Regions from separate parts of the Pseudoalteromonas ruthenica genome, predicted to be linked through region 1. Evidence: predicted binding sites of a transcription regulator. Region 1 holds the regulator's gene; each other region holds the start of a gene.
The links. Region 1 encodes sigma-54, which starts transcription at its own class of promoters, with help from an activator protein. Its sites were predicted from a motif close to GTTGGCACGNNNNTNGNNT; they were not measured.
Positions count from the first base shown of each region.

Region 2: a site for sigma-54 is predicted at 1,589-1,607, ahead of fliE (flagellar hook-basal body complex protein FliE). Genes of this name have one in related genera too.
Region 3: a site for sigma-54 is predicted at 4,755-4,773, ahead of glnA (glutamate--ammonia ligase). Genes of this name have one in related genera too.
Region 4: a site for sigma-54 is predicted at 2,643-2,661, ahead of PRUTH_RS08415 (LiaF domain-containing protein). Genes of this name have one in related genera too.

Region 1 covers NZ_CP023396.1:2,901,041-2,908,456, forward strand. The annotation lists gene PRUTH_RS13630 (ATP-binding cassette domain-containing protein) at 1-443, opposite strand, end outside; gene PRUTH_RS13635 (calcium/sodium antiporter) at 648-1,619, shown strand; gene PRUTH_RS13640 (KpsF/GutQ family sugar-phosphate isomerase) at 1,629-2,597, shown strand; gene kdsC (3-deoxy-manno-octulosonate-8-phosphatase KdsC) at 2,597-3,148, shown strand; gene lptC (LPS export ABC transporter periplasmic protein LptC) at 3,145-3,699, shown strand; gene lptA (lipopolysaccharide transport periplasmic protein LptA) at 3,689-4,213, shown strand; gene lptB (LPS export ABC transporter ATP-binding protein) at 4,213-4,938, shown strand; gene PRUTH_RS13665 (RNA polymerase factor sigma-54) at 4,963-6,459, shown strand; gene hpf (ribosome hibernation promoting factor) at 6,485-6,772, shown strand; gene ptsN (PTS IIA-like nitrogen regulatory protein PtsN) at 6,774-7,220, shown strand; gene rapZ (RNase adapter RapZ) at 7,287-7,416, shown strand, end outside.
Region 2 covers NZ_CP023396.1:413,948-421,363, reverse strand. The annotation lists gene fliF (flagellar basal-body MS-ring/collar protein FliF) at 1-1,198, opposite strand, end outside; gene fliE (flagellar hook-basal body complex protein FliE) at 1,218-1,550, opposite strand; gene PRUTH_RS01955 (sigma-54-dependent transcriptional regulator) at 1,739-3,139, opposite strand; gene PRUTH_RS01950 (sensor histidine kinase) at 3,132-4,247, opposite strand; gene PRUTH_RS01945 (DNA-3-methyladenine glycosylase I) at 4,421-4,996, shown strand; gene PRUTH_RS01940 (sigma-54 dependent transcriptional regulator) at 5,057-6,487, opposite strand; gene PRUTH_RS01935 (flagellin N-terminal helical domain-containing protein) at 6,638-7,416, opposite strand, start outside.
Region 3 covers NZ_CP023396.1:2,471,242-2,478,657, reverse strand. The annotation lists gene PRUTH_RS11530 (cyclic nucleotide-binding domain-containing protein) at 1-11, opposite strand, end outside; gene ntrC (nitrogen regulation protein NR(I)) at 34-1,425, opposite strand; gene glnL (nitrogen regulation protein NR(II)) at 1,445-2,497, opposite strand; gene PRUTH_RS11515 (DUF4124 domain-containing protein) at 2,593-3,126, opposite strand; gene glnA (glutamate--ammonia ligase) at 3,292-4,698, opposite strand; gene typA (translational GTPase TypA) at 5,141-6,967, shown strand; gene PRUTH_RS19135 (hypothetical protein) at 7,121-7,291, shown strand; gene PRUTH_RS11500 (DUF2959 domain-containing protein) at 7,266-7,416, opposite strand, start outside.
Region 4 covers NZ_CP023396.1:1,773,366-1,780,781, forward strand. The annotation lists gene PRUTH_RS08405 (DUF2383 domain-containing protein) at 1-373, opposite strand, end outside; gene PRUTH_RS08410 (sigma-54 interaction domain-containing protein) at 537-1,877, shown strand; gene PRUTH_RS08415 (LiaF domain-containing protein) at 1,916-2,611, opposite strand; gene PRUTH_RS08420 (GGDEF domain-containing protein) at 2,846-4,015, shown strand; gene PRUTH_RS08425 (hypothetical protein) at 4,091-4,477, shown strand; gene PRUTH_RS08430 (YbbD-related protein) at 4,495-4,848, opposite strand; gene PRUTH_RS08435 (PhlB family protein) at 4,938-5,288, opposite strand; gene PRUTH_RS08440 (amidase family protein) at 5,434-6,933, shown strand; gene PRUTH_RS08445 (YqaA family protein) at 6,923-7,416, opposite strand, start outside.

The DNA.
Region 1 (7,416 bases):
CGTGCCATCCCCCCGGACAACTCAGCAGGCATTAAATCTTTTGCGCCACGTAAGCCAACCGCTTGTAGTTTCATTAACACCACCAAGCGAATTAACTCCTCACTGAGTTCAGTGTGCTCTCTAAGAGGAAAGGCGATATTGTCATACACCGACATATCGGTAAACAGCGCACCACTTTGAAACAACATGCTCATTTTTGTTCGCGCTTGATAAAGCGCCGAACGTGACATGCTTGGAATGCTATTGCCTTGAAATAAAATATCGCCCGAATCGGGCTTTAATTGCCCACCAATCAGCCTGAGCAAAGTGGTTTTACCTATACCACTTGGGCCCATAACAGCAGTGATCTTCCCTTTCGGAATGGTAAAGTCCATATTTTGATAGATAACACGCTCTCCGCGCGAGAAGGTAACATCCTTGATTTCTACTATTGGTTGCGACAAGTCGCTCTCCCGCTCATTTCTATCATTAGGCCTCGTATTTTAAAGTTTTTTTACGCTGAGGGAAAAAAGATTCTGTAAATTTTTGTAAGCCCGTTCAAATTCCTGCTCAGTGGAACACCTAAACACACGGTTTTCTTACACAAACACAGCCCAGTTTGTTACTATCTGCGCCAAGGTTTCACTTACATCAATGGCTCACTAATCATGCTCACCTCTTTCGCCATTCTAGTCGCTGGTTTTGTCGCCCTAGCATGGAGTGCGGATCGTTTCGTTTATGGCGCAGCTGCGCTGGCACGCAACTTAGGGGTGCCAGCCCTAATCATCGGTTTGACTGTGGTCGCAATGGGGTCGTCGGCACCAGAGATGATGGTATCAGCTTCTGCGGCACTGGCAGATAAAACCGATACCGCTGTCGGCAACGCTGTTGGTTCAAACATTACCAATATTCTCTTGGTGTTAGGTATTACCGCTTTGCTACGCCCACTTTCAGTGTCCTCCATTACACTAAAGCGCGAAATGCCCATTGTGCTCGTGGTGTCACTGATTGCATGGTATATGTTTACCGATAATTATTTCTCTCAGCTCGAGGGGTGGTTATTGGCGGGCGGTTTTGTCACCTTTATCGTTTTTTTGATTGTTATTTCACGCAATCAAAAAAGTAATGATGACGATCCCTTGGTGAGTGAAGTCTGTGATGAAATACCCAGTGGGGTGAGCACCAAGTCCGCACTGATTTGGTTAATTATCGGGATGGCGATGCTGCCCATCAGTTCGCATTTTATTGTCGACTCAGCAGTGGATATAGCCCAGTATTTTGGCCTTTCTGATTTAGTCATTGGGCTTACCATCATCGCCATTGGCACTAGTTTACCGGAACTCGCTGCTTGTGTGGCTGGGGTGCTGAAAAATGAAGACGACTTAGCACTGGGCAACATTGTCGGCTCGAATCTATTTAATATTCTCGCTGTTCTATCCATCGCCGGTATTTTAAACCCATCGGTTATCGACCCCTCCGCTGCTAACCGTGATGCATTAATTATGATTGCGGCAACGGTAGTACTTATTGCCATGAGTTTGAACTTTCGTGGCGCGCGGCGTATCAACAGAATCGAGGGCGGCTTTTTACTAGTCGCATTTTTTGCCTACCAAGGATATATTTTTAGTCAGTTAGCCTAGAGTAATAGTATGAGCCAAAGCTTTATTGCCACCGCACAACGGGTTTTAGAAATAGAACAAACCGCTTTGCAGGAGTTACATCAGTATTTAGACGCACAATTTATTCAAGCGTGCGAGATGATCATGGCTTGTAGCGGCCGAGTCATCGTTATTGGCATGGGTAAATCAGGACATGTTGGCAATAAAATTGCCGCGACCCTAGCAAGTACCGGCACTCCAGCTTTTTTCGTGCACCCAGGTGAGGCCAGCCATGGTGATTTAGGCATGATCACTGAAAATGACATCGTTATGCTCATTTCTAACTCTGGCGAAACGCACGAAATTGTGAGCATTATTCCAGTAATTAAACGTATTGGCGCGCCCATGATTGCCATGACCGGCAATCCTCAATCAAGTATGGCGACCTTAGCTGATGCCCATATTTGCATTAAAGTATCGCAAGAAGCTTGCCCACTGGGTTTAGCCCCCACCGCAAGCACGACCGCAACCTTGGCAATGGGCGATGCACTCGCTGTTGCTTTATTAGAAGCCAAAGGCTTTACCGCCGATGACTTTGCCCTCTCCCACCCCGGCGGTAGCTTAGGTAAACGTTTATTACTGACCTTGAATGATGTTATGCATAGCGGCGATGACGTGCCACGCAGTCACCAATCACAAAGCATTAAAGAAGCCTTGTTAGAAATCTCAAGCAAAGGCTTAGGAATGACTGCTGTTGTCGATGATAATGAGCGACTGGTAGGGTTATTTACCGATGGCGATTTACGCCGTGTATTGGAGCAGCGAGTGGATATTCACAACACCGCGCTGATTGAGGTAATGACTCCAAACTGCACCACAGCCGATGCTCATATGCTGGCGGCGGAAGCACTGAAAATTATGGAGCAAAAACGCATTAATGGACTCATTGTGACCGATCACGAGCAACGTCCCATTGGCGCGCTGAATACGCAAGACTTATTGCGCGCGGGGGTGATTTAGTGTTGTTTTCAGAATTATACCAAGCCATAGACGAAGGCGCATGGCAACGTGCACAGCGCACTCGATTGTTAATTTGCGATATTGATGGCGTGTTTTCAGATGGCCGTATTTATTTAGGCAATCAAGGCGAGGAATTAAAGGCCTTTAATACCAAAGACGGGTTCGGCATTAAAGCGTTGCTCAATGCGGGTGTTGAAGTTGCTGTTATCACCGGGCGACAATCACAGATAGTACAAACGCGAATGCAAAGCCTGGGTGTCCCCCACATTTATCAAGGTAAAGAGAATAAGCTCGAAGCCTATGCACAGTTAAAACGCACATTAAACCTAAGCGATGAGCAAATAGCCTACATTGGTGATGATGGCCCTGATTTACCGGTGATGGAGCAAGTCGGGTTCGCCGTAGCGGTTAACGACGCTCACCCACTGGTTAAGCGAATAGCCCATTACAGTACCTTGCTACCGGGCGGTTTTGGTGCTGTGCGTGAGCTCACAGATTTGCTGATGCTGGCCCAAGGACATAGCCTGGGAACACAGGGAAGTAGCACATGAACGCAGCGAGAGCGCTCATATCACTGCTATTTATCGTCGCGATGGCGTGGCTTTGGTACCCTTATTTTATGAAGTCGACAGATGATGGTGTCGCTCAGCAAGACCATATTGCCACACCCGACTATATCGCAACTGGGCTAAGTCAGACTAGTTATAACGATCAGGGTGAGTTAAGCCACACCGTTTATGCTGAGGAAATGGAGCTGTATCAAGAGCTCGGGTTTACGCATTTCACCAAGCCGGTATTTACCTTATATGGTGAAACAGAAAATTGGCAGGTAAACGCCGATGAAGCGACTTTATACAACAACAACATTTTGATCTTGGAAAATAACGTCACCGCCACCAACTTAAAAGAAGGGGCGATGATTGAGAAGGTCAGCGCTGAGGCCATTCAAGTTGATATAGATAGCCAGCGCATGGAGTCCGAGCAGACTGTAGTATTAAGTGGCCCGAATATGAAGATCACCGGGCAAGGCTTGAAAGCAGACCTCAATACAGAGATAGTTGAATTAACAGAACATACGCGAACAATATATTATGACCAATAAAATCAGTGCATTAATTACATCCATCGCAATTGGCTTATGCTCTGCCAGCGCTACTGCTGAGCAAATCACCGCCAAGGAAGTGTTAATTGATGCCGACAAACAACAAGCACTGATCAAAGAAAATATCACTATTTTTGATAAGAACGTGCATATTGTTCACGGCAAACGGGAAATAAAAGCTGACCGCCTTGAGGCTCACCGTCGTCCAGAATTGGGTGATAACAAGCAATTGCTCGTAGCCACCGGCTCACCAGCTGTGTACACCGAAGTGATGGAAGATGGCACTGAGATTTCTGCACAGGCGCTGGAAATTCGTTATGACGTCGCCTCTGAGACCCTTAAAATTCAAGGTGATGCTAAGATTGCCATGGCCGACCAGCATATCGTTGCCGAAACCATAAGCTATGATATTGCCAAACAGCTGATCACCGCCGAAAAGGATGAAAACTCCAGCACACGAGTGCGCACAACATTAACACCACAAAGTGACGATACGCCGGAGAAAGAGCAATAATGGCGACTCTTAAAGCACAAAAATTAGCGAAAAGCTATAAAGGCCGGGAGGTCGTCAAAAGTGTGGGCTTAGAAGTACAAGCAGGTAGTATCGTCGGCTTGCTCGGCCCTAATGGAGCCGGTAAGACAACTACTTTTTACATGATAGTTGGCTTGGTACCCAGTGATAAAGGCACCATCAGTATTGATGATGAGGATATCACCTTGATGCCGATGCACTCTCGTGCGCGCTTAGGTATTGGTTATTTACCGCAAGAATCATCTATTTTTCGAAAGCTGACAGTGTTTCAAAATTTGATGGCCATCCTGGAAACCCGCAAGGGCTTAAGCAAAGCAGAGCGTGAAAGCGAGCTTGAGGGCCTACTTGATGAGTTTAATATACAGCACATTCGAGACTCACAAGGAATGGCGTTATCTGGTGGCGAACGTCGCCGGGTAGAAATAGCGCGAGCATTGGCGGCAAACCCCAAGTTTATCTTGTTGGATGAACCTTTTGCTGGTGTCGACCCTATTTCAGTGTTAGATATAAAGAAAATCATAGAGCATCTGCGCAATCGTGGCATTGGTGTATTAATCACCGACCACAACGTGCGAGAGACCCTAGACGTATGTGAAACCGCATACATTGTTTCCCATGGCGAGCTCATTGCTTCTGGTACTCCAGAGCAAGTTCTTGCCGATCAAACGGTTCGCGACGTCTATTTGGGTGAGCAGTTTAGATTATAACGATTAAAGGATTGTTAGAGATACATGAGGCAATCATTACAGCTGCGCCTAGGCCAGCAATTAACAATGACCCCACAATTGCAGCAAGCGATTCGCCTGTTGCAGCTCAGTACTTTGGATCTCCAACAAGAAATTCAAGAGGCGTTGGACGCCAACCCATTACTTGAAGTTGAAGAAGACAATTACGCCGACAATAACGACAACCAAGAGCAAAAAGAGTCGACGTCCGACAACCAAAATAACGATACCGCCGAGACGGCCAGCGCCAGTAAGGATGAAGTTGAAAGTGCTGATGCCATGAACAACGAGTCCATCAGTGAAGACTTGCCCATGGATGTGTCTTGGGATGAGTATATTAGTGCGGCTCCCGTTGCCTCCTCTGGGCCTATGCCAGAAGATGAGTCTATCTACCAAGGCGAAACCACCGAGTCGTTACACGATTATTTAATGTGGCAGCTGCAATTAACACCTTTTAGTGCCACCGACGAGGCCATCGCCACAGCCATTATTGAAGCCATCAATGACAACGGCATTTTAACAGTCAGTTGTGAAGATCTGCTGGAAAGCTTGAATCATGATGAACAAGACGATGGTATCGAGCTCGATGAAATTGAAGCCGTTCTTAAGCGTATCCAACTCTTTGATCCAGTAGGAATTGGTGCGCGTTCTTTACAAGAGTGCTTGTTGATCCAGCTCAAGCAATTTGACCCACAAACCCCTTGGCTTGAAGAGACCAAAGAGGTAGTTTGTAACTATATTGATTTGCTTGGTAGTCGTGACTATCGCACCTTGATGAAAAAGACTAAGCTTAAAGAAGCGCAGTTAAAAGAGGTGATGACACTGATACACAGTTTAAATCCGACTCCTGCAGCCACGATTGTGCGAGAGCAGTCAGAGTATGTGATTCCAGATGTATCGGTGAAGAAAGTTAAAGGCCGCTGGGTGGTTGAATTAAACCCAGATAGTATGCCTAAGATCCGCGTTAACGATCACTATGCATCAATGTCGCGAAGCTGTAAGTCACAAAGTGATAGTCAATTTATTCGCTCGCATTTACAAGAAGCGAAATGGTTTATAAAGAGCTTGGAACAACGCAATGATACGCTACTTAAAGTAACTAATTGCATTGTTCAACAACAACAGGCATTCTTTGAACATGGTGAAGAGGCAATGAAGCCAATGGTGCTTAATGACGTTGCCGAAATGGTGGAAATGCATGAGTCAACGATTTCCCGTGTGACCACCCAAAAGTATATGCATACACCACGGGGTATTTTTGAGCTGAAGTACTTTTTCTCCAGCCATGTTACAACCGAAAACGGAGGTGAATGCTCGTCTACAGCGATTCGAGCATTGATCAAAAAGCTAGTAGCTGCGGAGAATCCTGCTAAACCGTTGAGTGATAGCAAGATTGCCGACGTACTAGCCGAGCAAGGAATTAAAGTGGCTCGGCGCACGATTGCTAAATATCGTGAATCGCTAGCCATTCCACCGTCAAATCAGCGTAAAAGTTTGATATAGACGTTAGACAAGAAGGAAAATGCTTATGCAATTAAATCTTACCGGTCGTCACGTAGAAATCACTGATTCTCTTCGCAACTATGTGAATAGCAAATTTGCAAAATTAGAGCGTCACTTTGACCATATAAATAATGTGCATGTCATTCTTGATATTGAAAAACTAACACAAAAAGCAGAAGCTACTCTTCACGTTAACGGTGGTGAACTGTTCGCAACCGCAGAGCACCAGGATATGTATGCGGCGATCGACGGCTTAATTGATAAGCTCGACCGTCAAGTGATTAAACATAAAGAGAAATTATCTCGTCACTAACATGAACCTAGATTCACTCTTTACCAAGGACTGCAGCAAAGCTGCGGTCCTTTTTAATAGCAAAAAAAGAATGCTGGAGTACCTCTCTCAGGTGGCTCATCAGCACAGTCCTCACCTCAGCGAGCAATCGGTACTTGATGCTTTACTAACCCGCGAAAAGCTGGGCAGTACTGGCATCGGCAAAGGCGTTGCTATTCCACATGGCCGTCTCGATGGTATCGACAGTACGATTGCCATTGTTGTAACCAATCGCGAAGCCATTAACTTTGATGCCATTGATAACCGTCCGGTGGATATCTTTGTCGCACTTTTAGTGCCGGCTAATGAGACTGAACAACACCTGAAGACCTTAGCGACAATTGCTGATAAACTAAAAGACAAACAACTGTGTAAACAACTGCGCTCAGCCAGCAGCGATCAAGAGCTTTATCAATTGATCGCCGACTAATGCGCGCCGTATTAATTCATGGTGTGGTTTAAATGTGCGTCTTGGGGTAAAACAAGGAGTTGTCGGATGGAACTTATCATTGTCAGTGGTCGCTCGGGTTCTGGAAAATCAGTCGCGTTACGGGTGCTCGAAGACCTTGGGTACTATTGCGTAGATAACATCCCAGTTATTTTACTCCCCTCCTTGGTGCGCAGTG
Region 2 (7,416 bases), 780 kb from region 1:
CACCAGCCGTTTGTGTGTAATCCACAGCCACGGAAACACTGATACGGCGGATCACCCCAGTCTGCTTACGTTTATGAGAAATAGTGGTATCAAGCTCATAATTACGGGTCGCTTCTTTGTGGCTGCGCGACGGTGAGCGAGTTTGCGCACTTTGCTCGTCCAACGCATTCTCTGGAATGTTAGAGTTCACTGGCGGTTGATTTGTTAAAGCACCAGGAATGCCGACCGCTAAACCACCAATATTATTCTCTTCTAATGTGGTTTCACTGCGCACCGCTGGCAAATCTGGGTTGTAACGCTTTTGAGTCTCTTCTACTGCGCTGAAATCCATGACCAAGTCGACCTGCGCAGTATAGTTACCCAGTCCGACCACCGGGATCATGATGCTATCAATTTTTTCTATATATTCCTGCTCTCGTTGACGCTCAATCTCATACTCTTTACGTGAGCGCGCTGATAACGAATTTTGTGAACCGGAGTTAAGCAGACGACCATTTTGATCGGTCACCGTGACCCGTTCAGGAGACAGTCCTTGCACGGCCGAGGCGACGATATCGACGATAGAGTCTATCTCTTCACTGTTGAGGTTACGGCCGCGTTTAACCGTAGCAACAACCGTTGCTGAAGGCTTCTTCTCAATACGAGCAAATACATTTTCTTTAGGAATGGCCAGTAATACTTTGGCGCGAGATACTTTATTAAGTTCTTCAATAGTACGCGCAAGCTGCTGCTCGCGAGAATGCTTGAGACGTTCACGTTCAAGACGCTGTGATACGCCAAACCCCATGTCTTGCATCAAGATATCGGTGCCAGATTGCGGGCCTTGCGTAAGCCCCTCTCGGGCCATATTCAGTTTTATATCTTGATAGGCATCTTCGGCAACCATGATCACGTTGCCATCGAGTTCATAATCGATTTTTTGCGCATCCAAGAAATCCAAGGTCTGAATCAATTCCTCGGTAGGCATTTTACCTAACGGGCGCATATCAGGCTGACGCGCCCAAATAATGATAAAAATAGCGATGGCCAAGCAAATAGCCAAAGCGATGATCAGCGTCACCTGTCGTAGCATATCCACGCCATTGAGGGCGCTTAAATAGCCAGACTTTTGTTCTTGCTGTTCACCCGAGGAGTCGGTGTTCATGTCAACACCGCCATCGGCAAGGGCTAAATCTGTTGATTGGTTTGCTTGTGCCACAACTTTTCTCCGCTATCCGTTATACAGGCATGTTCATGATGTCTTTGTAGGCTTCCACTAGCTTGTTACGAACCTGCACAGTGGCCTCAAATGCGACAGAGGATTTTTGCGATGCGATCATTGCTTCGGCAAGAGAAACGCGGCGATCACCCATCTCCACAGCAACCACTTTCGATTTAGCATCTTGCTGTAGGTTATGAACATTATCGATTGCGCTACTTAGTAGCTCACCAAATTGGCTGGTCGATGTTTGCGGCACTTGGTTTTGTGCCTCTTTCAATGGGTTACGAGCTTGCGCTTCTTGCGCGAGCGACTGCATTTCTTGAAATAATGAGTTGGCTTGGACTTTCATCTTGGGCATCACTCAGTTAATTAAACTTACCCTGAATAATGCACAAGTCATGCCAATAAAATATCGTTATTTAACAGTGGCTTATTGTTATTTTAATTTTGACACTGAAGAATTAGGCAAGCTATATTTTTGACGCCCACAAGAAAGCCCGAGCATATCCCGGGCTGAAATAGAACATTATGACGAGACTATGCAGGAAGGTGGATCCCCTGCTCGCGCATTTGCGCTATTTTGTAGCGTAAGGTACGCGGGCTGATCCCTAAGGCATCAGCAACATCCTTACGCTTACCGTTGAAGCGCGCTAAGGTATCGAGAATTATTTTGTGCTCTTTGTTTTTAAGCTCATCTTTAAAGTTATGGGCTTGATCTACACCTTGGGGTGATGCCATTGGCAGCTCATCATAGTGTTGATTGAGCGCAGAGGGCATATCTTGGTGCGCATTGAGCTCAACTTCATCATCAGTGACGAACTCTTCGATATAAATGGCGCTGGCGTGCACCTCGTCACCGGATTTTAAGATCAGCGCACGCTGAATAACATTATCAAGCTCACGCACATTTCCCGGCCAAGTATGCGCCATTAAGCGCTCTTTGGCATCGGCACTGAGCGAGGCAGTCGCTTGTTTGCTAGCTTGGCAATGGCGCTCCAATAAATGTTCAGCCAGTGGAATAATATCCCCGGGACGCTGATTGAGCGGCAACCAGGTCAGCGGGAACACGTTTAGGCGATAATATAAATCTTCCCGGAATATACCGGCTCTGACCGCTTCTTTGAGATCACGGTTTGAAGTGGCCAACACCCGTACGTTGAGCTCGATGGTTTTGCGACTCCCTAAGCGCTCAACCTCGCGCTCTTGCAATACACGTAGCAATTTCGCTTGTAGGCCTAAATCCATTTCAGTAATTTCATCAAGTAAAATGGTGCCATTTTGTGCTTGCTCAAATTTACCTGGACAGGCGTTCACAGCGCCAGTGAACGCGCCTTTCTCGTAACCGAACAAAGTCGATTCAAGCATGTTTTCGGGAATGGCTGCACAATTAATAGCGATAAATGGCGCCTCTTTGCGCGGCGATTGGTCGTGAATATAGCGCGCCAATACCTCTTTACCACTCCCGCTTGGACCCATCACCATGACACTCGCGTCACTGTCAGCCACTTTATTGGCTAAATCGAGTAGCGCCAAACTTTTGGCATCAGCGACCACTGGGCCACTTTGGCTAGCCGTCTCATTGGGTAAATAACGACTCACTAAATTCAGTAAGACCTCGGGGGCAAATGGCTTTGCCATATAGTCGATGGCACCCAGACGCATGGCTTCGACCGCATCATCAATAGTGGCGTAGGCCGTCATCATTAATACCGGCATGTCTGGATAGTTAAGCTTGATGCTTTTTAGTAATTCAATGCCATTAATACCGGGCATCTGCACATCACTGACCACTAGAGCAACACTGTGCTCTTTTAGCATCATGATTGCTTCTTCACCACTTTTTGCTGCAATGCAGCGAATATCTGACAGTGTTAATGTATCGATTAGGGCTTCGCGTAACCCCTTGTCATCCTCGACAACAAGTACATAGTTATTCATTGCTCTGCTCCTGGGTATTGCTGTGCAAAACAGGAAGCGTTAGCGTAAATTGCGCGCCACCGTTTTGAAGGTTCTCTACTTTTATTTGCCCCTTATGGGCATTCACCACTGAGGCAACCACAGCCAGACCTAAACCTGTGCCCTGACGCTTAGTGGTAAAAAAAGGCTCAAAAATTTTGTCAATAATCTCTTCATTGATCCCTGGGCCATTATCGCTAATGATGATATCGACATAATCACTGTTCGTGCGTTGACGACGTGCCTGCATCTTAATATGCGCACCACCGCCTATCACCTGTAAACTATTGTGCACCAAGTTATTGATGGCACTGGCCAAGGCAGTACGATTGCCCATGACTTCGATATCGGGCTCAGGAAGCTGTACTTGTAGATGCGCTTCATGCTCGCTAAGCATGGCTTCACTGCCAGAATTTACATCATTAAGTAACTGCCCTAATGACATCGGCTCAACGACTTGCTGCTCACCACTTTTGGCAAACAACAACATATCATTCACTTGGTTTTCCAAATCTTTTAAACGCGACATGAGCTTATCGTGACAGTGGGCACGCGATTGATTATTCAATCGCGACGAGCCCAAATTGGCCCCATATAACATGGCTGCCGAGAGCGGTGTACGCACTTGGTGGGCTAAAGTAGCCACCATTTTGCCAAGCGCGCTTAAACGTTGCATGTGCGCCACTCTTGATTGCAAACGACGCGTTTCCGTTAAATCGGTCATTAAAATAAGCTGCCCGGGCTCGGGCGTGAGCGCGCGGATTTCTAATTTTATACGCCGTCCATCGCGCAACGACACTTCATGGCCATCGTCCTGTTGCGGGCGGAATGAGCGCTGGATCACCGCAAACCATTTCTCACCTTCGAGCGGCTCGCCTAACATATCACTGGCAATTTGATTGGCTTTGGCTATCATTCCCTGTCCATCAAGCACCACCACACCCGCAGGCATGGTATCGACTAAATGACTCAGCCAGCTGGCTTGTAGCCGCAAGTCGCTCAGCTCTCCAACGTAAGCCTCTTGCGCTAATGCCGGGCTAAACTGGCCATGATGAAGGATTTGTGGGTTGATAACACTCGCTAATGCCATGATTTTCACTCTTAAACACAAGGTCTAATCCATAAAAGCACAAAGCGTACCAACTTTATTTTATTTAATATTCATAAAGTTACATTGTTATTATTGCTATCAAAAAAATGACACTGTATAAAAAAACAGTTACCTGATACATTAGTTGATAATGCTTTCTACAAGGAGTTTTTATGTGTATTCGCTGCGCCTGGGTGGACTTAAGTAAGCCCGATTACGTTGCCTACCATGACGATGAATGGGGTGTGCCTGTTTATGATGATCAACGCTTATTCGAGTTTATTACTCTCGAATCGGCACAAGCTGGTTTGAGCTGGTATACCATTTTAAAAAAACGAGACAACTACCGCCGTGCTTTTGCTGACTTTGATATTCACACTGTTGCCGCTTTTGATGGCGAAGACATCACGCGCTTGCTCAATGATGCCGGTATTGTGCGCAATAAGTTAAAAATTAATGCCGCTATTAATAACGCTCAACGCTTTATTGAAATTCAACATCAGTTTGGTAGCTTTAGCGCGTATCAATGGCAATTTGTGAATGACAGACCGCGCGTCAACAGCATCGCGAGTCCTGAAGATTACGTAGCAACCAGTGAGCAATCCGATATTTTTGCTAAAGATTTGAAAAAGCGTGGCTTTAAATTTTTAGGATCCACTACAGTGTATGCTCATATGCAGGCTTGTGGCATGGTTAACGACCACCACAACCAATGCTTTCGCAAAGAGCAGGTGATCGCTTTGTATTAGCTTTGAACCTGAGTTAACTACTTAAGGGGCGCTGGCACCGCGTGTGTTACTGCGGCAAAGCTAATCGCGGTTGAGATTATATTTTTTCATTTTCTCAACTAAGGTGGTGCGACGCACGCCCAGCACCTCAGCAGCACGGGCAACAACATAGTCATAGCGCTCAAGCGCTTGCGTGATAAGACTCACTTCTAACTCTGCAAGGTATTCTTTGAGGTTGACTCCATCATCAGGCAGCACCCCAATATTGTCCGCTGCAGATTCATGCTCAGCAGGTAGTTGCTCATCGTCATCAACAAAGCCTTCACCGAAAATATCATTCAGGGCTTGGCGCTCTAATAGCTCTTCGGGGTACTCTGGAACAAATGCTTCAACATCAAGATGCTGATATTTCTTCGGTAAGTCTGGTACATCAACCACTTGATCCGGAAACATAATCACCATGCGTTCGACAAGATTACCGAGCTCACGAATATTTCCGGGCCACGTATGGCCTTTTAAACTTTCAATGGCGCGGTCGGTAAACTTAACGCTTTGACCGCTTTGCTGGGCTGTTCGCTTAGTCAGCTCTTTGAGCAATAAGCCAATATCATCGCCACGTTCACGCAAAGCCGGATTCTCGATGGGGAAAACGTTCAAGCGGTAGTATAGATCTTCACGGAAATCTCCCGCTTCAATCATTTGCTCTAAGTTTCGGTGCGTCGCTGCGATGACTCGAACGTCGGCTTGAATGGCTTTGGTACCACCAACTCGCTCGTAAGTACGCTCTTGCAATACACGCAGTAACTTAACCTGCATTTGCAATGGCATATCGCCGATTTCATCCAAGAACAATGTACCACCTTGAGCCAACTCGAATCGCCCCTTACGCGCTGATATGGCGCCAGTAAATGCGCCTTTTTCATGGCCAAACAATTCGCTTTCTAATAATTCGCCGGGGATAGCGCCACAGTTTACCGGCACAAACGGGCCTGAACTTCGTCCCGAAAGAAGGTGCACGTTACGAGCGACCACTTCTTTACCGGTGCCCGACTCCCCAAGAATGAGTACATTTGCTTCCGTTTTCGCCACCTGAGAGATTAAAAAGCGAACATGATTGACGGCTTCAGTATCCCCCACTAAGCCATTGAAGGCTTTTGGATTGTGCGCACTTTGGGTGGGCTTCATGCGCGCATACTGCTGACAGTCATGGAGCAATTGGGTGGTTACATCATGGTGAAAAGGCTCGGTTATAAGGCCAATGACGTTAGCGATATCTAATAAGGGCTTTAACGTTTCACCAATTAATAAAAATGGTAACTCTGGATGCGCTTTAATTAATTGCTGGTGTTCGCCGTTATTGAGTGCCCCGAGCACAATAATGGGCTCGTGGTGCTTATCAATATTTGCACACAAATCACCTGAGGTGGTCAGTTCATTAGCCTCACCCACAAAGGTTAGTGCTGAGCTCAACCCTTGGGCTCGAGTCGTATTGTCATCTAGAATCAGGATCATCGCGCCGCCAAATACTAAGCGATTGTTATAACTCTAGATTGTATTGCAGTTCAGGGAGGATTCAAGGAAAAGCGGCATGTTTTTGACGTTAATGCCAAAAATCAGACGCTTTTCCTAGTTTTGTTTGATTCAGCGCATAGTGAACCACCATTACAGCAGTCCTAAAATTGCGGCGGCGTTTTGGTTAGCTTGGCCGCGCAGCGCGATAGATGCTTGGTTAAGGATGTCATTACTGGTGCGCTCGCTCACCGCTTTTGCATAGTCGGTGTCAGCAATGCGGCTTTGACTTGCTGCAACATTCTCGTTTTGCTCGCTAAGCGAGCGAATTTGACTGCTTAGGCTATTCTCGAAAGCGCCCAGCTGCGCTCGCTGCTGGTTAACCTGCTCTGCGGCTTGCTCAGTCACATCTAACGCTGAATTAGCGCCCGCTTGAGTGGTGATATCAATAGCATTTACGGCACTAAGGAAGTCGCTATTAGGCTGTTCAAGGGCGTTTGTTTGATTCGCATCAGCGCCAATTTGGAAGCTGACACTTTGGCCATCAAATAACGGCTTCCCGGCAAAACTGCTTTGCTCTAACGTGTTGGTAATTTCGCTTTGCAGTTGCACGACCTCTTCTTGCAAAGCCTGGCGGTCGCTATCGGAAAGTGCACCATTACCAGCTTGTATGGATAGCTCGCGAATACGGCCAACAGAATCATTGACGTTACTCAATGCTGACTCACTCACTTGCACATAGGAAATACCGTCATAGGCATTACGGCTGGCCTGTGTAAAACCATTTTGCTGCGCCGTTAAGCGGTCAATAATTTGAAGCGCAGCTGCATCATCAGCCGCTGAGTTAACGCACTTACCTGTAGCGAGTTGCTGATCTAATTGCGTCGAACGAGTATTGATTGACGCTAGTTGGCTTGCAGCTTCTGAGTTGA
Region 3 (7,416 bases), 430 kb from region 1:
ATCAGCTTCATGCCTATCCTCTTCGTCGGTGCGTTAATTGGCGTTTATATTGCGCTCTTTTAGCTTACGCGTCAACGTGTTGCGGCCCCAACCGATGCGTTGAGCAGCATCCTGTTTATGCCCTCCACAGCTTGCAAGGGCCGATTTAATCAGCCTTGTTTCCAGCTGTGCCTGAATTTCTGGCCAGACATTGTCTTTGCCTTGCTTAAACTCATTGTTTAGCCATTGTTGGAATAAGTCCAACCAATCGGCATCAACTTGAGACGTTTGCGCATTGAGTATTTCTGGCGGCAAGTCTTCTGCGGTTACGTACTCACCGGGAGCCATTACCGTTAGCCAGCGACAGGTGTTTTCAAGTTGCCGCACATTTCCAGGCCAATTGAACAAGCGCATTTGATCGCATGCTTGAGGGCTTAGCGTCTTGCTATCAATTTTTAACTCTTGTGCGCTTTTATTGAGGAAGTACTCTGCCAGTTGCTCTATGTCCTCTGGACGTTCTCGCAAAGCTGGCAGCTTTAAGCGAACCACATTTAAGCGGTGGAACAAGTCTTCTCGAAACTTACCTTGTTGAGCTAAACGCTCTAAATCCTGGTGAGTGGCAGCGATGATGCGCACATCAACTTTTATACTTTGATGGCCGCCCACACGGTAGAATTCGCCATCGGCGAGTACACGCAATAGGCGAGTTTGCACATCAAGTGGCATATCGCCAATTTCATCAAGGAAGAGCGTTCCGCCATTTGCTTGTTCAAAGCGCCCTTTACGAACGCTGTCAGCCCCAGTAAACGCGCCTTTCTCGTGACCAAATAACTCTGACTCCACCAAATCCTTAGGGATGGCCGCCATATTTAAGGCGATAAACGGATTGTCTTTACGTGGGCTGTGCTGGTGTAAGGCACTGGCAACCAGCTCTTTACCGGTGCCAGACTCGCCATTGATAAGTACGCTCATGCTTGATGCGCTCAATTTGCCAATGGCGCGAAACACCTCTTGCATGGCGGGGGCTTCACCGATAATAACTGAACGCTTTTGTTCACTATTGGCCTTTTTCGCTTTTTTCTGCGAATGCGCACGCATGGCTCGCTCAACAACACTAACAGCTTCTTCTAGGTCGAAGGGCTTAGCTAGGTATTCAAAGGCGCCTTTTTGGAATGCCTGCACTGCAGAGTCTAAATCTGAATGGGCCGTCATAATGATCACCGGCAGATTGGGGTTATCTTCGCTGATCTGCTCCAATAAGCGCATGCCATCCATACCCGGCATGCGCACATCCGAGAGCAACACGGCCGGTTTTGAAAACTCCAAGGCACTGAGTACATCATGGGCGTTGGCGAAACTTTCTACCTCATAGCCTGCACGGGAGAGTGCTTTTTGTAATACAAAGCGAATTGACGCATCATCATCGACTAGCCAAACAGATTTCATCGTATACCTCGTGGCCCAATTACAGTGGCAAGTATAGTGTAAACTCGGTATGGCCCGGCCAGCTATCGCATTCGATAAACCCTTGGTGTTGGTCTATGAGAGTTTGGGCGATAGATAACCCTAACCCTGAGCCCCCCTCTTTATTGGTCACCATGGGGTAGAACAAGGTCTCTCTAACCTCCGGAGCAATGCCCGGGCCGTTATCAGTTATTTTGATCTGCAGGGCTTTTTTTAGTGTCGTATCGTGTCGGCGTACATGGTATCGCACTCGGGTTTTAACATTAATATGGCCCCCTTCACTGAGTGCTTGCATAGCATTGCGCACGATATTGAGAAGCACTTGTTGCAACTTATCACCATCAGCTTTTACATCTGGAATGCTCGGATCATAATCTTTGTGCAAGGTAATTGCCTTGCTGCTATCCAAAGTGCAAAGGCGTAAAACATTCTCCAGTGTTTGGTGAATATTAATAGCCTGTTTTTGTAAACGCTGATTCGGGCCGAGTAACTTGTCTACTAAATGGCGTAAACGGTCAGCCTCATCAATAATAAGCTGTGCACATTCATCCCGCTCCTGCTGATCAACCTCACATTGCAATAATTGCGCCGCTCCGCGTATTCCTCCTAAAGGATTTTTAATTTCATGAGCAAGGTTACGAATTAAGGTACGCGCCGCTTGGTGTTGATGCATTTGGTTAGACGCCTGATCAAGGCGAATTTCTTCGTCGGTTTGGCGAATTTCAAACAGCAGAAAATACTGATCTTGGTGGCTTAAACGCCGACAGTTGAGCGCCAAATTGGCATGGCGAGAGTCTACGAATACCACGTCAGCTCTGTGTTGGTGGCAATCGACCCCTTGTTTAAGGGTATAGTCAGCGATGCGCTCTAATTCTACCGAGTGGTAATTAAATAATGCTTTGAAAGGCTGGCCCACAATGCGTTTTAAGCCTAGCCCAAGGAGTTCGGTACAGCTGGTATTGGCATACACCAGATTGAAATCTTGGTCTAAGACTAAAATAGCGGTATGTAGGTTTTCCCACATTTGTTGGAAAAAATCACGAGGAAGCTTCATTATTAATTTCGGTATTGCACCAACTTGGTGCGAGTTATCTTAGCAGTATTTAGCCGGGTTGCCCAATCGGTGCGCAACCCGGAGTGATATGCAGCTTAAGGGCCTGTGATCACTGAACGGCGATGCAAATAAAATGTCACAGGTTCAGAAGTGGCCAGCTGTTTACCATTGCCATCCACTAGGCGCAACCGTACTTGATGCGCCCCTCTATCAACATTACGCATAACAAACACCGTTGATGATTGTGGTTTATCGTAAGGCTTTCCGTCGAGCATAAGTTGCACGCGGTGGCCTTGCATAAAGCGCGGTGATACTTGGCCGGTAACATGTACAGAGCCTGTGTTATCACGAATTGTTTCTTCTTGATTTGGAGTGGTAATAGCGACGGAGAAATTAACTCCTTGGTCAGCGCTATTATCTTGCTCAAGAATTTGCGTGTCAGTTGAGGGCATACTCATCGCTGGGGAGTTTAACTTTACCTTCTCAGCTCCTTTTCTTGGAGAGTCAGAAAAAACTAATACACCGTTCTCATCCTTCCATACATAGATGCTTTTATTGGTTGCGTTGGCGTTAAAGGCACTCAAACCCAGAACCATGAAAACGCATAAGATAGACCACTTCGTTGTCACGCTACTTCCTATTTTACGTTTATTATTCTTATAGTTAGCCGAAAATTAACCAATTACTTGGTTAAACCCTAACTTTAGTCTATTTACAACTTTTTTACCATAAAAAAAGCCTGCTAAGCAGGCTTTGAGAACACACATGATATAACTAAGTGGTAGTTATGCGGTTTACACGCTGTAGTACATTTCAAATTCTACAGGGTGTGTAGTCATGTTGAGCTTTTCTACTTCAGCTGATTTCAAGCCGATGTATGCATCAATAAGGTCGTCAGTGAATACGCCGCCTTGCGTCAAGAATTCACGATCCGCATCAAGTGAATCAAGGGCTTCTTGCAATGACGCTGCCACTGTTGGAATCTCTGCTGCCTCTTCTGCAGGTAAGTCATATAGATCTTTATCCATGGCGTCGCCAGGGTGGATCTTATTCTTAATGCCGTCAAGACCCGCCATTAGCATCGCTGAGAAGGCAAGGTATGGGTTCGCTGTAGGGTCTGGGAAGCGTACCTCAATACGGCGAGCTTTCTCTGATGGAACTACAGGGATACGAATAGACGCTGAGCGGTTACGTGCTGAATAAGCAAGCATAACAGGTGCTTCGAAACCCGGAACAAGGCGCTTGTATGAGTTTGTCGAAGCGTTAGCAAAGGCGTTAATAGCTTTGGCGTGCTTGATGATACCACCGATGTAGTAAAGCGCTTCTTCTGATAGACCACCATACTTGTCGCCTGCAAAGATGTTCTTACCATCTTTACCTAGAGATTGGTGACAATGCATGCCTGAACCGTTGTCGCCAACCACAGGCTTAGGCATGAAAGTAGCGGTTTTACCATACAGGTGCGCCATGTTGTGAATAACATACTTCATCTCTTGAATTTCGTCCGCTTTCAAAACCATGGTGTTAAAGCGGGTGGCGATTTCGTTTTGGCCAGCTGTTGCTACTTCGTGGTGATGAGCTTCAACGACTTGGCCGAGTTCTTCAAGCACCATGCAAGTAGCACTACGCCAATCTTGTGATGAGTCCACTGGAGCAACTGGGAAGTAACCACCTTTGACGCCAGGACGGTGACCAGTGTTACCGCCTTCGTAATCTTTATCTGAGTTCCAGCATGCTTCTTCAGCGTCGATTTTATACATTGACCCAGACATATCTGTTTTGTACTTAACATCGTCAAAAAGGAAAAATTCTGGTTCAGGGCCAAACAGAATCGTATCGGCAATACCTGTTGAGCGCATATATTCTTCAGCACGCTTGGCCACAGAGCGAGGATCGCGCTCATAGCCTTGAAGAGTTGAAGGTTCAACAACGTCACAACGTACGATAAGTGTGGTTTCTTCGGCGAATGGATCAAGCTTAGCGCTTTCAGCATCAGGCATCAGCACCATGTCTGACTCGTTAATGCCTTTCCAGCCTGCAATTGAAGAGCCGTCAAACATTTTACCGTCTTCAAAGAAATCTTCATCAGCCTGGTGATGAGGAATAGAGACATGCTGCTCTTTACCTTTGGTGTCGGTGAAACGAAGGTCAACGAATTTTACGTCGTGCTCTTTAATAAAATCTAATACCGATTGTGACATGTGTCCTCCAACTATGGATTATTATTTGCTGCAATTTACTGCATTTGTGCATGGGTAAGCTTAAACCATGCCAAAAGTATAAGTGTCTGTTTAGTAGGGGGTTACTTTCTATTTGGTAATCTCAAACTTATTTTTTGCACCAATAGGGTGCGAACTTGCTACATTGTAGTGCAAATTTTTCAGGCTGCATTGTCATGTATCAAGGGATGACTCAAATAAGGATGTGAGCGCACCAAAAAACACTGATAGCACAGTCTCGGTGTCATTTTTATGTCAAGCGACTAGGCTATGTTAGGCACGGAAGTAAATTAATTAGCTGGATAAACTTTCATCTAGTGGCGTTATAAGGGATAATACGCGACCTTTTAAACTCGACACAGGTGGCCCGCGCCGCTGGGTGTGGATCATTTAGGAAATATGGGGTTAGCCTCTAAGTAAATATATGAGCATCGAAAAGTTAAGAAATATCGCGATTATCGCACACGTTGACCATGGTAAAACGACTTTGGTTGATAAATTGCTTGAGCAATCGGGCACACTACAAACCCGTGGTGGCAACGAAGAGCGAGTGATGGACTCGAACGATCTTGAAAAAGAACGTGGTATTACCATCCTAGCTAAAAACACGGCAATCAACTGGAAAGACTACCATATCAATATCGTCGATACCCCTGGGCACGCCGACTTTGGTGGCGAGGTAGAGCGCGTACTTTCGATGGCTGACTCCGTACTATTACTTGTTGACGCACAAGAAGGGCCAATGCCGCAGACGCGCTTTGTAACGCAAAAAGCGTTCGCGCAAGGGCTGAAGCCAATCGTTGTTATTAACAAGGTTGATAAGCCGGGTGCACGCCCTGATTGGGTTATGGATCAAGTATTTGACTTGTTCGATAACTTAGGTGCAACCGACGAACAGTTAGACTTTAAAGTTATTTATGCATCAGCGATTAATGGTTGGGCAACGCTCGATTTAGATGAGCCTTCTGACAACATGGAGCCAATGTTTGAAGCCATCGTGAAAGAAGTTGAAGCACCAGATGCGGATCCAGAAGGGCCGCTACAGATGCAAATCTCACAGCTTGATTACAACTCGTACGTTGGCGTTATCGGCGTAGGCCGTATTAAGCGTGGTACTGTGAAAGTAAATCAGCAGGTTACTATTGTCGGTGCTGATGGCAGTAAACGTAACGGCAAAGTGGGCCAAGTGCTTACTTACTTAGGTCTTGACCGTCATGATGCGACAGAGGCAACTGCCGGCGACATCATCGCGGTGAGTGGTCTTGGCGAGTTGAAAATCTCGGATACCATCTGTGATGTCAACACGGTTGAAGCGTTACCAGCACTGAGTGTTGATGAGCCTACTGTTACCATGACGTTCTCTGTAAATACCTCACCTTTTGCTGGCCAAGAAGGTAAATACGTCACCTCACGTAATATCCTTGAACGTTTGCAAGCCGAGCTAGTTCATAATGTGGCATTACGCGTAGAAGAGACCGATAACCCTGATAGCTTCCGTGTATCAGGCCGTGGTGAACTACACTTGGGCGTACTTATCGAAAACATGCGTCGTGAAGGCTATGAACTTGCCGTGTCTCGTCCAGAAGTTATTTTGCGTGAAGTTGATGGTGAAATCCAAGAACCTTACGAAACAGTGACTATCGACTGTGAAGACGAGCACCAAGGCTCTATCATGGAGCAGCTGGGTTTACGTAAAGCAGAAATGACTGATATGTCTCCAGATGGTAAAGGCCGTATTCGTATGGACTTTATGATCCCAAGCCGTGGCTTGATTGGTTTCCAGACTGATTTCATGACGTTAACCTCAGGTTCTGGTTTGATGTACCACACGTTTGATCATTACGGCCCACACAAAGGCGGTAAGATCGGCCAGCGTATGAACGGTGTATTGATAGCGAATGCCCAAGGTAAGGCGCTGACTAACGCGCTATTTAACCTGCAAGAGCGTGGTAAGCTATTTATCGGCCATGGTGTTGAAGTATACGAAGGTATGGTTATCGGTATTCACAGCCGTGACAATGACCTTACGGTTAATGCCCTAAAAGGTAAACAGTTAACCAACGTGCGTGCTTCAGGTACTGATGAAGCGCAAACACTTGTGCCACCTATCAAGATGACCCTTGAGCAAGCGCTTGAGTTCATTGATGATGATGAGCTGGTAGAAGTGACTCCGGAAAGCATCCGTATCCGTAAGAAATTATTGACTGAGAGCGAGCGTAAGCGCGCATCTCGTGAGTCAAAGAAGAGCTAATTAGCCCTTAATTTGAAAAACCCGCACTGTGTTGCGGGTTTTTTTATGCCTAAAGCAAATGCTCTGGGTGTTGTTACCTGTGTGAAATCGTTGGAATAAAGTCTTGCTCATTTCACTCTTTTCCTAGATAGGCAAGAACATTTAGTGCTGGATATGCGGTTAACACATGTCGATGGCCAAGGGGCATGGCCATTCACCATGACTATTGAAAAGTTAGATAGTGGGGTGGGGCAGTTTACTGTAGTACAACAAGTAGAACATGCCCGCCATCATGCGGGCAGTGGGTTATCAAAGAGAGTTAGCTTTGATTCATTTGCTCAATAAAGCGGTTAGAGTCTTCGATTGAACGATTCATATCATCAATAAGTACTTGAATGTCGCGCTTAAGATTCGTGAATTCACCTTTTATTGCGGCGATTGCTTGCGCGTTGAGGTTGTGCTTAAGGTAG
Region 4 (7,416 bases), 1.1 Mb from region 1:
CTGGGTCGCGAGCTTCACTGACTGCTTTTTTTATTTTCGCCAATAACTTCTTTTCGAACTCAATGAGATCGATTATCATTGACTGCTCAGGCCTGTTAGAAAAATGACTCTTAGCTTGCGCGTACCAAGCGATCGCTGTACCCAGCCAAGTATTTTCTATACTGCTGTGATCGGGATTTTCATCCACATCGTAGACAGATAACTGGGCTTGTTCCCGTATTTTTGCCATATTGATAAAGACATGCCTGACGTTGTAGTCACCGACCTGTTCGGCTGCCTGCTTATAAAACGTCGCCGCATCTCGGTTCAGCTTAAGAATATCTTTGGCAATTTTTTTATCACGTTTTGCTTGTGTTTGGTCAAGATGAACCATATCTAGACTCCTATGGTCGCTGATGTACCAAGTTCACCTGCAATTCATATACCATTATTTATTTTATTATAAATCAGAAGGTTAGAAGGACCTCCTCGCTGAACCCGAGTAACATCTACCCGCTGACTTGTTATTTTTACAACTCTTTCAAGGAGAGTGATGTATGCACCAGGTTAAAATGTTTGTACAACTCAGCGATCCCGAGCTGGTCTCGAAGCTGGCTAAATTAGAAGTATTAAAAAAGTTTCAGCTGGTCTACGCAAACGAGTTTGAGCCGTGGGAAGCGCAAGTTGCCCAGTCGGGGTGTGATATTGCATTGGTGGAACTCGAAGAATTCAATGAACAAGGATACAACACCCTAAATGACACCGACGCGTTATCGCACGTTGAGTTTCTATTTTTAAGTAAAGGTAAGCCAAATCCATATCTTGATAAGTTGATGCGCGATGGTGCCGGGTTCCACTGCCGTGCCCCGTATGATTTGGAACTGATTAGCGAAACTCTGCAAGACAGCTACGAACTGTTTGGTGAAGCCAGCCAATCAAGTAAAGCTGTTGAGTCCAGCGACCTTGACCAATTTGGTTTATTAGTTGGCTCTTCTAAGTCTATGCACAAGTTGTATCGTACTATTCGTAAGGTCGCACGCACTGATGCTAACGTGATGATTATTGGCGAAAGTGGTGTAGGTAAAGAGCTCGTTGCCAATACCGTTCATATTGCTGGCGATAAGCCACAAGCACCTTTTGTTGCGATAAACTGTGGTGCGCTTTCCCCAGAGCTCATTGATAGTGAGTTATTTGGTCATGTTAAAGGTGCATTTACAGGTGCTCACCGCGATCACCAAGGGGTCTTCGACCAAGCTAAAGGCGGTACGCTGTTTTTAGACGAAGTAACAGAGATGCCATTAGAGCAACAAGTTAAGTTACTGCGCGTGCTCGAAAGCGGAGAGTATCGCGCCGTAGGCAGTCAACAAGTGAAACATGCTGATGTGCGTATTGTTTGTGCAACCAACCGTAACCCGCAACAAGCCATTGATGATGGCATTTTCCGTGAGGATTTATACTTCCGCTTAGCGCACTTCCCTATCCGAGTGCCACCACTGCGCGATCGAGGCAATGACATCACCGGCCTCGCTGAGCATTTCCTGGCCTACCGTAATGCCCAAGAATTGAGCCACAAACGTATCGCTACCGATGCACTTAGCCGCATTGCTGCTTATAACTGGCCAGGCAACGTTCGGGAGCTAAAACACACCATTGAACGAGCGATGATCTTGGCCGATGACGTAATCAAAGCCGAGCATCTTTCATTGGGTGAATCAGTAAGCAAAAGCGCCAGCAACAGCGTCGATATTCCTACTGGCGTTTCCTTGGAAGAGTTGGAAAAAGCGGCAATTTTGAAAAACTTGGAAGAGAACGCCGGCAACAAAACGGATACCGCTGAACAATTAGGTGTTAGTGTGAAAACACTTTACAACAAACTAGAAAAGTACTCTCAGGACTAATCTGTTTACGGGGCTTGCTATGAACAAGCCCCGACATTTTAGCCATCATATCGGTTGCGGCTTTTACTCTGCTCCCGGCCATCAAATAAATCACGTAAATCAAAGGCAAAGGCCTTTAATTTCTCTTTCATCGTTCGCTTAATACTGACTTCCACACTCCCGAGAATAATACGCCCATGGATAATAATGCGCGGTCGCTGTTTATCTTCGTATCGCGGCCCAAGTGAGACCCGCTTATTAACCAGTGACCCCATGATATTGGTGGTCTGAGTTTGCACATCTACATTCTCTGGCACCACAATTTCATCACTGCCCAAAATACAATTAACGTAAATGTGTACTTCAGGGTGAGAAAAGATAGCGTTGGTAAAGTCTAATTCAATGCTTCCCAAATAGTTGTTTAGATGAATCTCTTTAGGGACAACCCATTCACCGCTGCGTTGGTCCGAGCTTAATATGGCGGTAATTTTCTCACCATTAACCTGCTCGCTACTTTGCGTGAAAGGAGTGCGCATACGTGCCGCCTTCTCGCTGTTGTAGCGTGGGTCGCTGTGCAGCGGCAGATCAGCAACCAATGTTGCTAGTTGCTCTTGGCAGCTGCAGTCATACGCTTGATCAAGGCGACGTTCAAACGCCTGCGCTGAAATTTCACCATGACTGTAATTTAAAATTAGCTGATCGATGATCTCTTCTTTTACTTGCGCTAACGGCCTGTCCTTTAAAGGAACACTCATGTTCACACTCCTGTTGTCGTTTTGCTTACCTAAGCAAAATCAGCGCCAAATATTAATTCCTTTAGTTTCAGTCAGATGGAGATTAAGCCAGTTCACCGCATTCGCCAAAACCACCATATTTACGCTTAATTAACGATATTTTAATTATCTTTACTGAGTAACTCCCCATGGCGCGGGTTGCGACGCCAAGTAGGTGAACTAAACTTCAAGTGTCACCCCAACATCCCGAGTGCCATGTTACATCTACCAACATTGATAGTGGTATCGACTTTACTCAACGCCTTTATTGGCGTCTTTTTGTTGTTGGTGTTTTACCAACGTGCGCAACGAAGCTTTTTGTATTGGGGATTATCTTGTCTGGTATTTAGTTTAGCTGAAATAAGCGCGACTCTGCGTGTGTTTATCGACTTGCCGGTACTGACCCATTACAGCGCCCAACTATTGATGATAACAGCGCCATTGCTGGTGCTAAGAGGCATACTCTGGTACAGCTCTTCAAAACACCATAACCCGTTGTTTATCTATTTTATTCTGGGTTTCAGTGCGTTGTTACTGGCGTTGTTGCACCACCAACCACTGTGGGGGCAGATTTACACCTCTATGGCTATTGCCACACTATTCTTTGCCGCTGCAGCGGCTATTAGAACAACAACCAAAGGCAATATATATGCCGCCACTTTGCTTGTTCTCGTCACCTTGCATGCGCTGGTAATGTTGGTTCAAACGGGCCTGTTGCTTACCAATTTGTTGCACTGGGAGCAATCATTACCACCTTGGACCAAACAGTTAGTTCTTGCTGTTCACTTACTACTGACCACGTGCACGGCACTAGTGTTTCCGATGCTTTTTTTCATACGCTCAGAAGCTAAACTCACTAACTTAGCTAATTTCGACCCACTCACAAACTTGTACAATCGTCGTGCGTTTTTCTATGAAGGCGAAAAACGACTCGCGCAGTGTATTGCTAAGCAGCAGCCACTTGCAGTCATGATGATAGATTTGGATTACTTTAAGAAGGTCAATGATCAGTTTGGTCACGATGGCGGAGACGCTGCGTTGCAATGGGTGAGTCAGCGCATTCGCGAGCAACTCAGAGAAGATGATTTAGCTGCGCGTATTGGCGGAGAGGAATTCGCAGTGATTTTAGCCAATACCGATCAACGCACGGCGCTCAAAGTGGGCGATCGCTTACGTAAGGCCATTGCCGAGGGCTCATTTTATTGGCACCATCAGCGCCTGCCGCTGAGCATTAGCATCGGCGTCACTTGCCGAGAAAGTGGCCATTTTGATATTAAAAAGATGCTGATTGAAGCGGATAAAGGCCTTTACGAGGCAAAAAGCCGTGGCCGTAACTGCTTGGTTGAAACCCATCATAGCGACACCACCACGGCTTCTACTGGCTAACACAAACCGACATACAAGGGTTTGAGTAATAATAACTTTTAAGAGACAATAACGCTTTTACACGGAGATCAGTAAATGCGTCACACCCTTGTCATTGCCTTGGTGGCCTTATTCACCCTGAGTGCCTGCAAAACCACAGTGCCAGTGCGAGACTTTCCTTATAATGCCATTCCTATGGCTCAGAGCCAAAACCACAGTGATAAGGATATTGAAAAAGCCATTATCAAAGCATGCCTGCAGCTCGGCTGGCAGTGTGCAGCTAAAAGCGAAGGGGTCGTTGCTGCGGTGCTCAATATTCGCACTCATCAGTTGACGGTTGATATTAATTATACCCCGAGCCAGTTTTCGGTAGAGTATGTTGACTCTGTCAATTTGAGATACGATGGCAAGAAAATCCATCGCCAGTATGTCAATTGGGTCAATAATTTAATACGCCATATTCAGGCTGAATTAGTAGTCTAACGCAACGGGGTATTGCCTCACTTTGAATGTGAGCGGTACTCCACCTTGCCGTCTTTATGTAAATTAAACAACCACACCTGTTCGCCATGATAATACACAAATTCGTAGCCTGGGTATGGGCTTTGCTGTAACCGACTGGCAAACGTATTGATATCCGCTGGCGCAATTTTAAAGCGTCCCGTCGCCCGTTTTCTATCGGCATGGGTGTTAACTTGAAATGCCTTGGCCGATAACGGCAATACCTCAGGTAGCTCCCCCTGCTCAAATAGTTGTGCTCTGTGTGCATCTGCATAACTTGCGTAATAGCGGGTTTGTGGTTCGCTACACGCCGCAAGTGATAACGTCAGTAACAACCCTGTTAGTAATCGCACTGTTTGCCCCTTTGCTCTATTCGAGCTTATAACCTAGCGACTGATCACTGACCCTAGGCTTAACTTTAGTGCAGCAACTAAGGAGGGAGCTAAAATTGCAGCTGAGCGATGTTAGCGCCGCAGTAAAAGCAATGACGGCGACGAGGGCTCACCTTGTGACCACAGTCTTTGCAGTGACTCGACGATGCGACTTTACCGTCGAGTTTGCCATCACGTAGGTCAATTTCCTCTATCTTTCGTAAAATGTCGCTACGGCTGACTCCCATATCTTGCAACAACTCCAACGCCGCTAAATTCATTAAATATAGGGAGTCGATTTTTTCTTCTAGTGCCTGCAAATGCGCACTATTACCTTGCGAACGGTGTTTGTTTTGGTCGTTCGTGACGTCATTTTTACGGATACGAAGGTCTTGAAAGGCTTGGTGTAAATATTGGCTCATAGCTATCGTCCATGGGTTATGAAAGAAGCCATAGTAACGCAAATGACACCGATGTTGGCAAGCACTTCACTCACCCTATTGCAGTTGACCGCAGACAACGAAGGCCGCTAATCTAAAGGCACATAATAACAATAAGGATACGCTCGTGAACCACACCCGGCTTACGATATCAACACTGCTCTTGTGTATGGCCTTCAGCGCCAATGCGCAAAAGACCGAAACAGTGTCGCACCTTCAGCAACAACTCCATAGTGAACAGAGCTCTGCCACTAAGCTTACCCAACACTATTTAACACGTATTGACGCGCTAAATGATAACTATCGTGCGGTGGTGGCCATTAACAATAACGCCCTACACGATGCGCAGCGCCTTGATAACTTGGCTCGTGAAGGTCAATGGCAAGGAGCACTTCATGGTATGGCGGTACTGGTGAAAGACAATATAGCCGTTGCTAACATGGCCACTACAGCTGGGGCCTTGGCCTTAGCGCAGAATGTCAGCAGCGCCGATGCCCAGGTCATTTCTCAGTTACGCAGCGCCGGAGCGATTATCCTCGGTAAAGCCAATCTTAGCGAGTGGGCGAACTTTCGCTCCAACAGCTCTTCATCTGGTTGGAGTACCCTAGGTGGACAAACGGCTAATGCCGTTGATGCAACCCGTAGCCCATGCGGCTCCAGTTCTGGCTCAGCCGTGGCGGTAAAACTGGGCTTCGCGCCCCTCGCGTTAGCCACTGAAACCGACGGCTCGATTGTCTGCCCTGCTGCGGCAAATGGTGTTTATGCGCTCAAACCTAGCTATGGTCAAGTCTCCCGCGTGGGTGTGGTGCCGTTAGCTGAAAGTCAGGATACCGTTGGAGTAATGGCTAATTCGCTAGCGGATGTGTTATTAGCGACTCAGGTCATCGCCGCACCTGACGCCCAAGATCCAAATCACCACGCCTTTCGCACCATCAATTACACAGAGGTAAAGCCCAGTAGGGCAAAGGAATTAACACTTGGCTATGTTGATTACAGCCACTTTACCGCCGAGACCCAGGCTGTGTTTAAAAAGCAGCTCAAGCAATTAGAGCGCCATGGCATTAAACTTATCGAACTGCCTCAAGCTGATCTGGGTAGTATGTACCGCCAAGAGTTCCAAGTGTTATTGTATGAATTCAAACGCGATGTGAACGCCTATCTGGCCGCCACGCCAGCGCAGGTAAAGGTGAAAACGCTAAGCCAGCTGATCGCCTTTAATGAACAGCACCAAGATCGCACCATGCCCTACTTCGGTCAAGAGCTGTTACATCAAGCAAATGCCATCGATTTACAAGCCCAACGCGAAGATTACTTGGAGGCATCACAGCAGTATCGCCTCACTGCGCGTAATGCACTACAACATTGGTTCACAGAAAATCAGCTCGATGCCATTATCAGCCCCACCAACTCTCCGGCATGGAAGATTGATAAAATTAATGGCGATCATTATCTCGGTGGCGCCAGCACGCTCGCTGCCGTGGCAGGTACGCTCCACATTACTCTGCCTTTAGCTGATGTTCAGGGTCTGCCTGTAGGGTTTTCTGTTATGGCGAATGTCGGCGGCGATGAACAAGCCATTGCAGCGGCCAAAACCATTGATTCACTGCTTGAGCACACTAGCCTTTAAGCGCGTTGGCTGCCCACCACAATAAAAGCACCGCAATAGAGAGGCCAGCAATGGCCTTTGTTTTGTGTTTTCTGATCACCCGCTCGGCATGATTACCAGCAAAATATACCACCGCCGCCAAGCCAAAATAGCGAATTGAGCGCGCTATTGCACTGGCTAAAACGAACATTAATAGGGAGTACTTGGTCGCTCCCGCAGCCAGCATCGCTATTTGAAAAGGAATAGGCGCAATACCTAACGTGAGCACAAACCAGAACCCTTGTGCTTGCATCTGTTGTTTGACTTGTTCAAATTGCTCAGGGCTAGAGAACGTATCAATAACCCACTGACCGACCAGGTCAAACAAAAAATAACCGATGGCATAACCAAACAAGGCACCGACTATACAGCCCAAAGTAGCCATAAGCGCGATTAACCATAGTTTATCTCGTCGAGCTTGCATCAATGGCACCATCACCGCTTCTAAAGGAATAGGCACAATGG